Regions from separate parts of the Deinococcus sp. HSC-46F16 genome, predicted to be linked through region 1. Evidence: riboswitches for the same ligand, from Rfam matches in the RefSeq annotation. Region 1 holds a riboswitch; the other holds the start of a gene.
What was found. Region 1 has a riboswitch for S-adenosylmethionine ahead of L1280_RS08390 (methionine ABC transporter ATP-binding protein). Riboswitches for the same ligand answer to the same signal wherever they lie in the genome.

Region 1 (5,751 bases):
GCCGCCCCAGCCCGCCGAGAGTTCGCTGGGGGTCACGCCCACCTTGTCCCGCGCCAGCCCGGTGTACCAGGTAAAGGCTTCCGCGAAGCGCGGGTCGGCCAGGTTGGTGCGGCCGTTGCTCCCGAACTGTTGCCAGCCGGTCGCGTAGGCAAAGGCCCCGAAGCGGTCAAAGTTGGGCTGCAGGCAGGTCCCGTAGTAGTCGCCTCCCAGCCGCTGCTTGACCTGCCGTAGCTTGGTCGCCAGGCTGGTCCAGGTCTCGTTGTTGGTGGGGTAGGCGACCTTCGCCTCGTCGAACAGGTCGCGGTTGTACACCATCGTGAGGGTGTTGAAGTCCTTGGCGATGGCGTAGAGCCGCCCCCCACGGGTAAAGGCCGTGTTGAGGCTGCGGATAAAGGGGCTGGTGGTCACGACCCCGTTCAGCGGCAGGATCTTGCGCGTCGCCACGAAGCCGTCGAGCGTCTCGGCGGGGAGGTACATCACGTCCCCAGCGGTCCCGGCGGCGAGCAGGGTGCTGAGCTGCTGGTTGTAGTCGCCCTGAAGCGGCTGGTAGGTGACTGTGACCCCCTCGCGGGCCATCACGGGCCGCACGAAGCGGTTGATCAGGTCGTTGACGAGCGCCTGATCGGTGCCGCCATAGCCGTTGATCTTGATCGTGCGGGTCGCGTCCTGCGCGGCGGCGGACGGGGCGAGGAGGGCGAGGCCGAGGGTCAGGCAGAGGGCTCGGTTCATGGGGTTCCTCCGGGGGGGGGCGCGACCGTCGCGCCGGGGACGAGGTGAACGGGAACGACTTCGCCACGGGGGGGGCGCCCCGAGGTGGCCTCCTGCATCAGCGAGAGCGCGGTGCGGGCGATGCGGCTGATGTCCTGCGCGACGGTCGTGAGGCGCACGGGCAGGGGCAACTCGGGCAGGCCGTCGAACCCCACGACCGACACGTCCCCCGGCACCCGCACTCCCAGGTCGTCCAGCGCGGCGATGGCCCCGGCCGCGCTCTCGTCACTCTGGGCAAACAGGCCGGTCCAGCGCAGGCCCCCTTCCCAGGCGCGGCGGGTCGCCCGGTAGCCGCCCAGCACGGTGAAGTCCGCCCCGATCACCTGGGTGCGGGCGCCCGCCGCCCCCGCCGCCCGAAGGAAGCCGCGCTCGCGGTCCTGGGCGACCTGGCTGCCTCCCGCGCCGAGGTACACGAGGTCGCGGTGCCCCGCCCGCACCAGTTGCTCGGTCGCCAGCGCCGCCCCGCCCTCGTCGTCGGGCGCGACCCAGAAGAAGCCGGGCTGGTGCCCGATCAGCACCGCCGGGACCCCACGCTCCCGCAGCAGCTTCAGGCGGGGATCGCCCTCCGCCGCGTGCATCACGAGCACCGCGCCCGGCAGCCGCGCCAGGCGGGTCAGGTCCGCCCGCAGGTTCACGAGCTGCACGCCGTGCGAGGCGGTGTGCTCCTCCAGGGCCTGGCGGAACAGCACGTGGTAGGGACTGAGCAGCGGGTCGTCCGGGGCAAAGGAGAGGCCCAGCGTGCGCCCCGTGCGCCAGCTCAGGTGCCGGGCGGCCGGGTCGGGCACGTAGCCCATGTTCGCCATGACCTCCTGCACCCGCTGCCGGGTCGGGGCGGCCACCGTGGCGTGCCCGTTGATCACGCGGCTCACCGTGCCCTTGCTGACGCCAGCAGCCCGGGCGATGTCGTCGATGGTGGGTCGGGTCATGGGCACAGGATTCATGGTCGGCAGCGCTCCTGGGGGCTGTAACCGGTTACAAGCCGGGCGACGCGGGGCAGGCCGTCCGGGTGGGGCAGATTGTAAGCGGTTACAAGGCCATTGTCCCTTTTCCGGGAGCGGTGTCAAGGGGCGGGCTCAGCCGTGCCCGTCCAGACAACTGGCCCCCCGGAGTCTGGGCCGTGCGCTAGCCTCCTGAACGGCCCGCAGAGGGCCACTCTTATCCAGAGCGGCGCGAGGGATCTGGCCCCAAGACCGCCGCAGCAACCGGCCCTCATCACGGCATCGGTGCTGACCAGCCCGCACGCGCCAACGATGGTTCATCCGCGTCGGGACCGATAAGGGAAGGGTCAAGCTCGACACCGTCGCGTCCCCTTCTCCGTTCTCAGCCTCGGGAGGGGACGTGCGCTTGTTGTTCCCCTCCGGCCTTTCCAGACGGAGGATTGTTCGTTTGTCCGTTTCATCTCCCCTGCCCGCCCTGCTGTTTGAGGGCGTGGGCAAAACCTATCCGGGCCAGAGCAGCCCGGCCCTTCAGGACCTCACGCTGGCGGTGCCGCGCGGCCGCCGGGTCGGCATCATCGGCCGCAGCGGCGCGGGCAAGAGCACGCTGGTCCGCCTGATAGGCGGGCTGGAGACGCCCGACGCGGGCCGCCTGCTGGTGCAGGGGCAGGACCTCTCGCAGCTCGCACCCGCGCAGCGGCGCTCACAGCAGGCCCGCATCGGGGTCGTCTTTCAGCACTTCAACCTGCTCGCGCAGCGCACGGCCCTGGGGAACGTGACCCTGCCGCTCGAACTCGCGGGGGTGCCGCGCGGGGTCCGGGAGGCGCGGGCGCGGGACCTGCTGGCGCAGGTGGGGCTGGCGGACCTCGCGGGCCGCTATCCCGCGCAGCTCTCCGGCGGGCAAAAGCAGCGGGTCGGGATCGCCCGGGCGCTCGTGCTGGACCCCGACCTCCTGCTGGCCGACGAGGCCACGAGTGCGCTCGACCCGGAGACGAGCGCGGGCATCCTCGCCCTGCTCACCGAGGTGCAGCGCCACCGCGACCTCACGCTGGTCGTGGTGACCCACCAACTGGAGGTCGTGCGGGCCGCCTGCACGCACGTCGCCGTGCTGGACGCGGGGCGGCTGGTGGAGAGCGGCGAGACGCGGGAGGTGCTGGCCCGGCCCGCCCACCCGGTCACCCGCGCCCTGCTGGACGCGCACCGCCCGCAGGTGCCGCTCTCGCCGGGCGAAACGCTGCGCCGGGTCACCCTCCCCGACCTGGGCGCGGACACGCTGGAGCGGCTGGCCGCCCTGGGGGCGCGGCTGGTGCAGGCCGAGCCGCACCCGCAGGGGGTGGACGCCTGGCTGGCCCTGCCGGAGACGGCGCCCGACCCGGCACTCTGGCCCCGTGAGGTCTCCTTCCCGCTGGGGGCGAGGGCGTGATGGACAGCCTCGCGCCCCTGCTGTGGCAGGCCACCTTGGAAACGCTGTGGATGGTGCTGCCGAGTGCGCTGATCGCGCAACTGCTCGGCACAGCGCTGGGGGTGGCCCTGACCCTCACCCGGCCCGGCGGCCTGCGCCCGCATCCTGCCCTGTTCCGGGTGCTGGACGCCGCCATCAACGTGGGCCGCAGCCTGCCCTTCATCATCCTGCTGGTGCTGCTGATTCCCCTCACCCGGCTGGTCACGGGCACCAGCATCGGCAGCACGGCGGCGATCGTGCCGCTGACGGTGGCCGCGATTCCCTTCGTGGCCCGGCTGGTCGAGGGAGCGCTGCGCGACGTGCCCCCCGGCGTCCTCGAGGCCGCCCGCGTGGTGGGCGCCACGACCGGACAGATCGTCGGCAAGGTGCTGCTCCCAGAAGCCCGGCCCGCCCTGATTCACGGCTTCACGGTGACCCTGGTCAGCCTGATCGGCTACAGCGCGATGGCCGGGGCGATCGGCGGGGGCGGCCTGGGGGACCTCGCCATCCGTTACGGGTACCAGCGCTTCGAGACGGACGTGATGGTCGCCACCGTGCTGCTGCTGCTCGTGCTGGTGCAGGGCGTGCAGTGGCTGGGCGACCGCGCCACACGCCGCGCCGATCACCGCTAATTTTTCTCCCACTTCCTGGAGTTTCCCATGAACAAAATCCTGATCCTGTCCGCCCTGGCCCTGACCCCCCTCGCCTCTGCCGGGACCCTGCGCGTCGGCGCCACGCCCGTCCCGCACGCCGAACTGCTGGAGTTCGTCAAGCCGACCCTCGCCAAGCAGGGCGTGAACCTGGTGATCCGTGAGTTCACCGACTACGTGCAGCCCAACCTCGCGCTGGCGGACGGCAGCATCGACGTGAACTTCTTCCAGCACCTCCCCTACCTGCAGGAGTTCCAGAAAAACCGCCCGCTGGGGCTGGTCGCGGGGGCGAAGGTGCACGTGGAGCCCATCGGCCTGTACAGCCGCCGGGTGCGGTCGCTGCGCGAGGTGCGCTCGGGGGCGACCATCGCCCTGCCCAACGACCCCAGCAACAGCGGGCGGGCCTTGAAGCTGCTGGAGCGGGCGGGGCTGATTCGCCTCAAGCCCGGCGTGGGCGTGCAGGCCACCGTGCGCGACATCACGGCCAACGTTGGGCGCCTGCGCTTCCGCGAACTGGAAGCCGCGCAGCTTCCCCGCGCCCTGGCGGACGTGGACGCGGCCATCATCAACACGAACTACGCGCTGGAAGCGGGCCTCAACCCCCTGAAAGACGCGCTGATCCTCGAAGACCGCCGCAGCCCCTACGCGAACCTGCTCGTCGCCAAGCCCGCGACCCTGAAAAACCCCGACTACCTCAAGCTGGCGCGGGCGCTCCAGAGCCCCGAGGTCAAGGCCTTCATTCTGAAGAAGTACGGCGGGGCGGTCGTTCCGGCGTTCTGAGGACGGGCCTCCGCGCCACTCACCCCACCAGACCCGAGGGCAATTCCTTCGGGTCTCGTACTTGCTGCTTCGCGGGAGTTCTGGCCGGACACCCCACCCAGCCGGTGAGGGGCGGGGACCGGGCTGGCGGGCGGCAGCCTCGGACAGGGAGGCCAGGACACAACGGCCTTTCCTGGCCCCAGCGGCTTCACCGCACGTCCCACCACTCCACCGTGTCCGCCCCGACGACCGCCAGCCGGTCGCCCACGAAGGCCACGTCCTTCGCCCCGGTCAGCGCGGGGGCGCTGCGGACCCGGCCCGTCCCCGCGTCGCCCAGCCGCCACCCATTCCAACTCTGGACGCCGACCCAGCGTCCCGCCGCATCCACCCGCAGGGCGGAGGGAAAAAAGCCCCCCTGTGTGGGTTTGGGGAAGGTGAGGGTGCCCGCCGCCTGCCCGGTTGCGGCCCGGTACAGGCGCACCTCTCCACCTTCGGTCGCCAGGGCGAACCACTCCCCGTCGGGGGTCAGGGTCACGCTGCGGCCCGCCGGAAGGTCCAGTGTCCAGAGCCGCCGCTCGCCCTGCCAGCCGGACAGCTTACCTTCGCCCTGACACAGCCGCACCCGCGTCAGCACGGGCGTGAGCCACTGTCCCCCCTCGCAACCGGGCCGGGGGTCGGTGGCCACCAGCCTCAGCGGGACGGTCTGCCCCGCCGTCAGGCCGCCCAGCCGGGCCTGCCACACGCTCGGCGTGAGCTCCGGCTCGGTGCCGGGGGTCCAGCTCAGGTCGCGTCCAGAGACGGTCAGCGTGTCTCCCGCCAGCGTGAGCCGCTCGCCCTCGGCAAAGTCGGGGAGGCGCAGGGCCAGCGGGTCGGCGTTGTCCGGGCCATAGACCCACAGGGTCGTGCCCGAGAGCGCCAGCGTCACGTCCCCGTTCTCGCTGAAAAAGACCCGTTGCGGCACGGGGCCGACCGTCTGCGGCATGCTCTCGCCGGGGCGGCTGAGGAGCAGCGCGTTCGCCACGCCGCTCGCTATCGCCCCCCGCGCCGACACCACCCGGATCAGGGCGTCCCTGGGGGCGGGGGTGGTGTCTTGGAGGGTGAAGGCCGTCTCTGCCCCCTTTGGAACGCGGTAGCGCCACAGCGTCCGGTCGGAGTTGAGCAGCACCTCGCCGCCGCCCGGTGCCCAGGTCACTTGCAG
Region 2 (5,751 bases), on a different contig from region 1:
TGACCGAGCAGGCCAGCCTCCAGGTGCAGATGCAGAAAGACCCCCTCAAGATGCTGGGCGGCGCCTCGGCGGTCGGGGCACTCGTGGGGATCGCGGTGGGGCGGCAGTTCCGGCGCAGCAAGAAGATCTACGTGGACGCCACCAGTCCCGCCAAGCACCAGAAGGCCTTGATCAAGGCCCAGCACAAGCAGCAGGGCGGCAAAGGTGTCGGCGGCGCCCTCGTCGCCACCCTGACGACCCTGGCCTTCAAGGCGCTGAACGAACGCGTGCTGACGCCCAAGCTCGAGGAAATTGCGGGCGGCCTGATGGAGAAGGCCGGACAGGAGCCGGGCAAGGGGAGCGGTGGGCAGGCCGCGAAGGCCAACGCCCGCCCCAGCGTGGTGGCCCCCGCGGCCTCTTCCGGCGGGGCGGCCAGCTTCCTCAAGCGCCCCGAGCCTGCGGGGACGGCAAGCACGTCGGGCAAGCCCACTTACGGCGAGCAAAGCCTTGATCAGGCGGTGGCGACCGGCTCGCCCAGCGTGTCGGCCGCCACCGCGCCCTCGCACGTCGGCGTGCTGCCCACGCCCAGAAGCACGGTGGAGGCCAAGGCCCAGGGCACGCCCATCGCCCCCGACGAGAAGGTCAATCCCAACCTGCGCTGAGTCGCCTGTTGTCATCCAGCAGCCCACCCGCGAAGGTGGGCTGCTCCGTCATGCGGCCCGGCCGCGTCTGCTAGCCTGCCCCCCATGACGGCGACCCGCAGCACCCGCCAGCGCGACGTGATCGCCCGCGTGATGGACGACGCGGAAGGCCCCCTTGCGGTGGGGGACGTGCTGGAGCGGGCACAGACGGACCTGCCGGGGCTGGGCGTCGCCACCGTCTACCGCACCCTCAAGCTGCTCACCGAGCAGGGCCGCATCCACCCGGTCACGCTCGACGGCGAGACGCGCTACGAGCGGGCCGGGCGCGGCCACCACCACCACTTTGCCTGCACCCACTGTGGCCGGGTCTTTACCCTGCACACCTGCCCGGTCGCCCTGCCCAGCGGCACGGTCTACCCCGGCGGCTTCATCGTGGAGGCGCACGAGGTGACGCTCTACGGACGGTGCCCGGCGTGCGCCCAGGCCGAATGAGGCCGGGCATGCGAGCGGCCCGGACCGAGAAGAACGCGCCGGGCCGCTGGTTCGGGAAAGGTCAAGGAGTCACGGACATGCGCAGGCGCTCGAGCACCGCCGCGTTGGGTCCCGGCGTGCGGTAGGGATTGAGGACGGGCTGAGCCAAGAGGGCCTGAACCGTTGCGAGGCCCCCAGGCACCTGAAAGCTGTAGAGCATCGCGGTGCGGTTGACCGGGCCATCCGGCGCGGCGAAGCGGGCACGGGCCGCCAGCAGTTCGGCCCGGCGGGCGAGGTCGGCCTCAGCCCGCGCGAGCTGGGTGCGCTGGCCTTCCGTGAGCGCGGCGAGGAGGCCCTCCCGACCCTGGCCCGCTGCCGAGGCTCCCAGGGAGGGGGCGGTGGCCAACGCCTGGGCTTCGGTCCGCAGCGCGGCGCGGGCCGGGTCGTCCAGGGTCAGCGTGCCGTGGGCCACGAGGTCGGCCAGCACCCGCACCGTGCGCAGCAGCCGGAGGGTGGGCAGGGCCGCCTGCACCCGCTGGGGGGTCTGAACACTCATGGGAACCTCGCTGCGGGGTGGCGCCGCCCTGCCCGCAGACGGGGAGGTCGCCGACCCGAACCCCCCGCCGAGGGCAGCCAGGGTCAAACCGATCAGGACGAGCCGGGTCATGGATTCAGCCTAGCCCCGGCGGGTAATGGGGGGCTGATGTCAGGCTGGAGGCGAAAAGAGAGGGGGCCAGGACTTCCCGCGTCCCGGCCTCCTCTCCACCCTCTGGCGTGTGCCTTTACTCCGCCAGGCGGCGGGCACGCTGCTCGGGGGTTTCCTCGGGCATGATCCACGCGCCCTTCTTGGGCAGATGATCCTTGCTGATGCGGGGCTGCGCCTTCACGGTCTGGGTCGACAGGCCGGTCAGGTTCTCGTACCACTTGTAGGCCTGCACCTGCACGCCCGCCGTGGTGGCGGCGTCCAGCACCGCGCGGTAGCCCTGGTGGCCCAACTCGGCGGCCCTGAAATAGTTCATCGCGGTGTACTCGCGCTCGGCCTGCGCGAACAGGGCGTCGGCGCTGCGGGCCGCGCCCTGCACGCCCTGGACCTTCCCGGCGCGGCGGGCGATTTCCAGAATCGCGTTGGTGTTGTTGAGGTACGCGGCCGTCAGGTAGCGGTACTGCGCGTCGAGGTTGAACTGCCCGAAGGTGCGCGACAGGTCGTTGTAGGACATGATCGTCGCACTCTGGTCGCCCGAATCCACGAAGCGGAAAAATCCGCTGGAGCCGTAGGAGAGGTCCTCCTCGCTGTCGTAGCCGTCGTGCGGGTGCGACAGGCTGAGGTGGTGCCCGACCTCGTGCACGGTGGTGTCGGTAAAGCCGTACCCGCCGGGGTTGATCAGGCTGGGCGTCAGGAAGGAATACACGAAGCTCTGGGTGCCGGTCTGACCGTCGTCGTAGGCAATGCCCAGCAGCCCGCCCTGGCTGTCGCTGGCGTCGTTGAAGGCATAGATCGGCAGCAGGTACTTGTCCCCGGCCGCCCTGTAGCTCTCGCGCAGCTCGCGCACCCCGAACTGGAACAGTTCCTCACCGGAGAAGTCCGCGAAGTCGGGCGAGCAGATGTCTTCCGCTTCGACCGGGAAAAAGCAGTTGTACACGTCGGCGAGGTCGCCGTCGAGCGCCGTCTGCCGGACATTGGTGCTGAACTTGGCAAAGGGCTGCAGGACCGACACGCGGCTCTGAAGCAGGGCGCGGTTGAGCAGCGTGCCGGGGTCGCGGGCACCCTCGCCCTGTTCGACCCGCACGTCGAGTTCGATCTCCTCGGGCATCCGGGGCGGCGTCAGGGCCACCCGGTAGATCGGGCTGGGGGTAAAGAGCAGGTTCAGCGCGGTGTAGCGGACCACCCGCGCAAGGTCCACACTGACCTTCCGGCCGTAGGCGACGCTCGCCTTGCGGGTGCCGTACTCCCAGATGGGCGGCATGCGGTAGTCGGGCTCGCCGTCCCCGGTCGAGTCGAAGTTCGTCACGTCCCAGGCGTCGGTCCAGGGGTCGGGGTTGGCCGACAGGTCGTAGAACCACACGCGCTGCGGGGCCGCGCCCTGGCGCACGCTGCCGCCCCAGGCGATCAGGCGTCGGCTGGCGCGGGCGCCGAAGCGGGTCCCGGTGTCGGTGTCCGCAGCGTCCGCGCGGGTGTAGGAGTGGAACTTGAAGTCCGGGCGGCTGTACCAGTTCACCAGATAGATCGTGTATTCGCCGGGCTTCACGCCGACGCGCGAGACGTTGTCGGCCAGCCAGTTCTCGGTCGCCAGAGCGTCGATCTCGAAGTTCTTCTCCACCGGACGGTTGATCAGGGGCGAGGGAGCCTCGCACTTGTCGGTGGGCACCTGATATTCCTCGCCCGTCTCCTCGTCCGTTTCGGTCACGAACTGACAGTTGAAGTACTTCTGATAGACCGTGAGCGGCTTCTCGGTGGCGTTCTGCGACAGGTACCCGAAGAAGTCGTCCTCAAACTTCTGGTCGGCAAAGACGTAGTTGTAGTCGTAGTCGAAGACGTTGCCGGTGTACTCAGTGTTGCCATAGGCGCTGGGGATGCGGGCGATCGTCTCGTAAGACTTCGGCAGGGTGTCGCGGAAATCGCGCGTGTTCACGTTCTGGGCCGTCTGGACCTGACCGGGCAGGGCTTCCCGGTAGCCCACGAAGACCACGTTGACCTTCAGGCGGGTGCGGATGCTGTCCTGTTCGCCGGGCTTGAGGGTGCTCAGGCGGCCGAACTCGGTATCGGTGCCCGGCGCCGGTTGGGTCCGGGTGGTGCAGGAGGCGAGCAGCGAGGCGCTGAGCAGGAAGAGGGCAGTGGCGCGAAGGGTCATAGGCCTCCTGGGGTCCTGGCTGGACCATGAGTGAACTCGGGTGTTGCCATGAGAAGTCTAGCGGCTTTTGGAGAGGCCATGCACCCAGTTGGGGAGGGTGCCTGGTCTGGACAACCGCGTTGACCCCACCCGCCTTTGCCTGTTACCGTCCTGAACAGCTCCCGCGTGGAGCGACCCCTATCCAGAGCGCCCGAGAGACCTGGCTCGTCGACGGCGCGGCAACCGGACCCCATCACGTCACGGTGCCAAGGCCAGCCCACCTCCAGCGGTCGACGATGACCGCCCGCGTGGGACCGATCAGGGAAGGTCACGCGGATGAAATCCCCGCCCCTTCTCGATTGCCCGAGAGGGGGCCTTGCCTTTGGCGCGGCTCCCCACAGTTTCCCGCTTCTCTTCTCTGTGAGGAGGCCGTCATGGCGTCTACTCCCAAGCCGCTCCACTTCGACACCCTGCAAGTCCACGCCGGGCAGCGTCCCGACCCCGCGACCGGGGCACAGGCCGTGCCCATCTACGCGACCAACTCCTACGTGTTCGAGTCGCCGGGGCACGCCGCCGATCTGTTCGGGCTGCGCTCGTTCGGCAACATCTACAGCCGGATTCAGAACCCCACGACCGCCGTGCTGGAGGAGCGTGTGGCGGCGCTGGAGGGCGGCGTGGGCGCCCTGGCGGTGGCGAGCGGACACGCCGCGCAGTTTCTGGCGATCACCAACGTCGCGCAGGCCGGAGACAACATCGTCTCCACGCCCAACCTGTACGGCGGCACCGTCAACCAGTTCCGGGTGACCCTGCGGCGGCTGGGCATCGAGGTGCGCTTCACCAGCAAGGAGGAGCGCCCGGAGGAGTTCGCCGCTCTGATCGACGACCGCACGCGGGCCGTGTATCTGGAGACCATCGGCAACCCGGCGCTGAACGTGCCCGACTTCGAGGGGATCGCGGCGGCAGCGCACGCGAAGGGCGTCGCGGTCTTCGTGGACAACACTTTCGGGGCGGGTGGGTACTACTGCCAGCCCCTCCGGCACGGGGCGGACGTGGTGCTGCACTCGGCAAGCAAGTGGATCGGCGGGCACGGCAACGGCATCGGCGGAATTATCGTGGATGGGGGGAGCTTCGACTGGGGCAACGGGCGCTACCCCCTCTTGACCGAGCCCAGCCCCAGCTACCACGGGCTGAACTTCTGGGAGACGTTCGGCACGGGCAACGCGCTGGGGCTACCCAACGTCGCCTTTATCACCCGCGCCCGCACCGAGGGGCTGCGTGACCTGGGGCCGACCCTGGCCCCGCAGCAGGCGTGGCAGTTCCTGCAAGGGGTGGAGACGCTGTCGCTCCGCGCCGAGCGGCACGCGCACAACGCGCTCGCGCTGGCCTCGTGGCTGAGTGCCCACCCGGACGTGGCGCGGGTGACCTACCCCGGCCTGTCCAACCACCCACATTACGACCGGGCGCAGGCGTACCTGCCGCGTGGGGCGGGGGCGGTGCTGACCTTCGAGCTGCGGGGAGGCCGGGAGGCGGGCGAGGCCTTCATCCGCTCGGTGCGGCTGGCGCAGCATGTGGCGAACGTGGGCGACACGCGCACGCTGGTGATTCACCCGGCCAGCACGACGCACTCGCAGCTCGACGAGATCACCCAGACGGCGGCGGGCGTGACGCCGGGGCTGGTGCGGGTGTCGGTGGGGACCGAGCATCTCGGGGACATTCAGGAGGACTTTGCGCAGGCACTGGCCGCCGCGCTGGTGGATGTGTGACGGCGGTGGCGCGGCCCCCCAGCATGGCCCGCCGCCTCTTACACGGGAGGAGGTACAAGCTCAAACTGC

Region 2: another riboswitch for S-adenosylmethionine. It lies ahead of L1280_RS01425 (O-acetylhomoserine aminocarboxypropyltransferase/cysteine synthase family protein); the one in region 1 lies ahead of L1280_RS08390 (methionine ABC transporter ATP-binding protein).

The regions. Positions count from the first base shown of each region.
Region 1 is NZ_JALJZW010000003.1:174,800-180,550, reverse strand. Features, by position in the region: gene L1280_RS08400 (extracellular solute-binding protein) at 1-729, opposite strand, end outside; gene L1280_RS08395 (LacI family DNA-binding transcriptional regulator) at 726-1,694, opposite strand; SAM riboswitch class I at 1,921-2,048, shown strand; gene L1280_RS08390 (methionine ABC transporter ATP-binding protein) at 2,155-3,126, shown strand; gene L1280_RS08385 (methionine ABC transporter permease) at 3,126-3,776, shown strand; gene L1280_RS08380 (MetQ/NlpA family ABC transporter substrate-binding protein) at 3,804-4,574, shown strand; gene L1280_RS08375 (hypothetical protein) at 4,762-5,751, opposite strand, start outside.
Region 2 is NZ_JALJZW010000001.1:265,508-271,258, reverse strand. Features, by position in the region: gene L1280_RS01445 (hypothetical protein) at 1-641, shown strand, start outside; gene L1280_RS01440 (Fur family transcriptional regulator) at 726-1,112, shown strand; gene L1280_RS01435 (hypothetical protein) at 1,174-1,758, opposite strand; gene L1280_RS01430 (hypothetical protein) at 1,874-3,940, opposite strand; SAM riboswitch class I at 4,116-4,243, shown strand; gene L1280_RS01425 (O-acetylhomoserine aminocarboxypropyltransferase/cysteine synthase family protein) at 4,354-5,682, shown strand; gene L1280_RS01420 (alpha/beta fold hydrolase family protein) at 5,675-5,751, shown strand, end outside.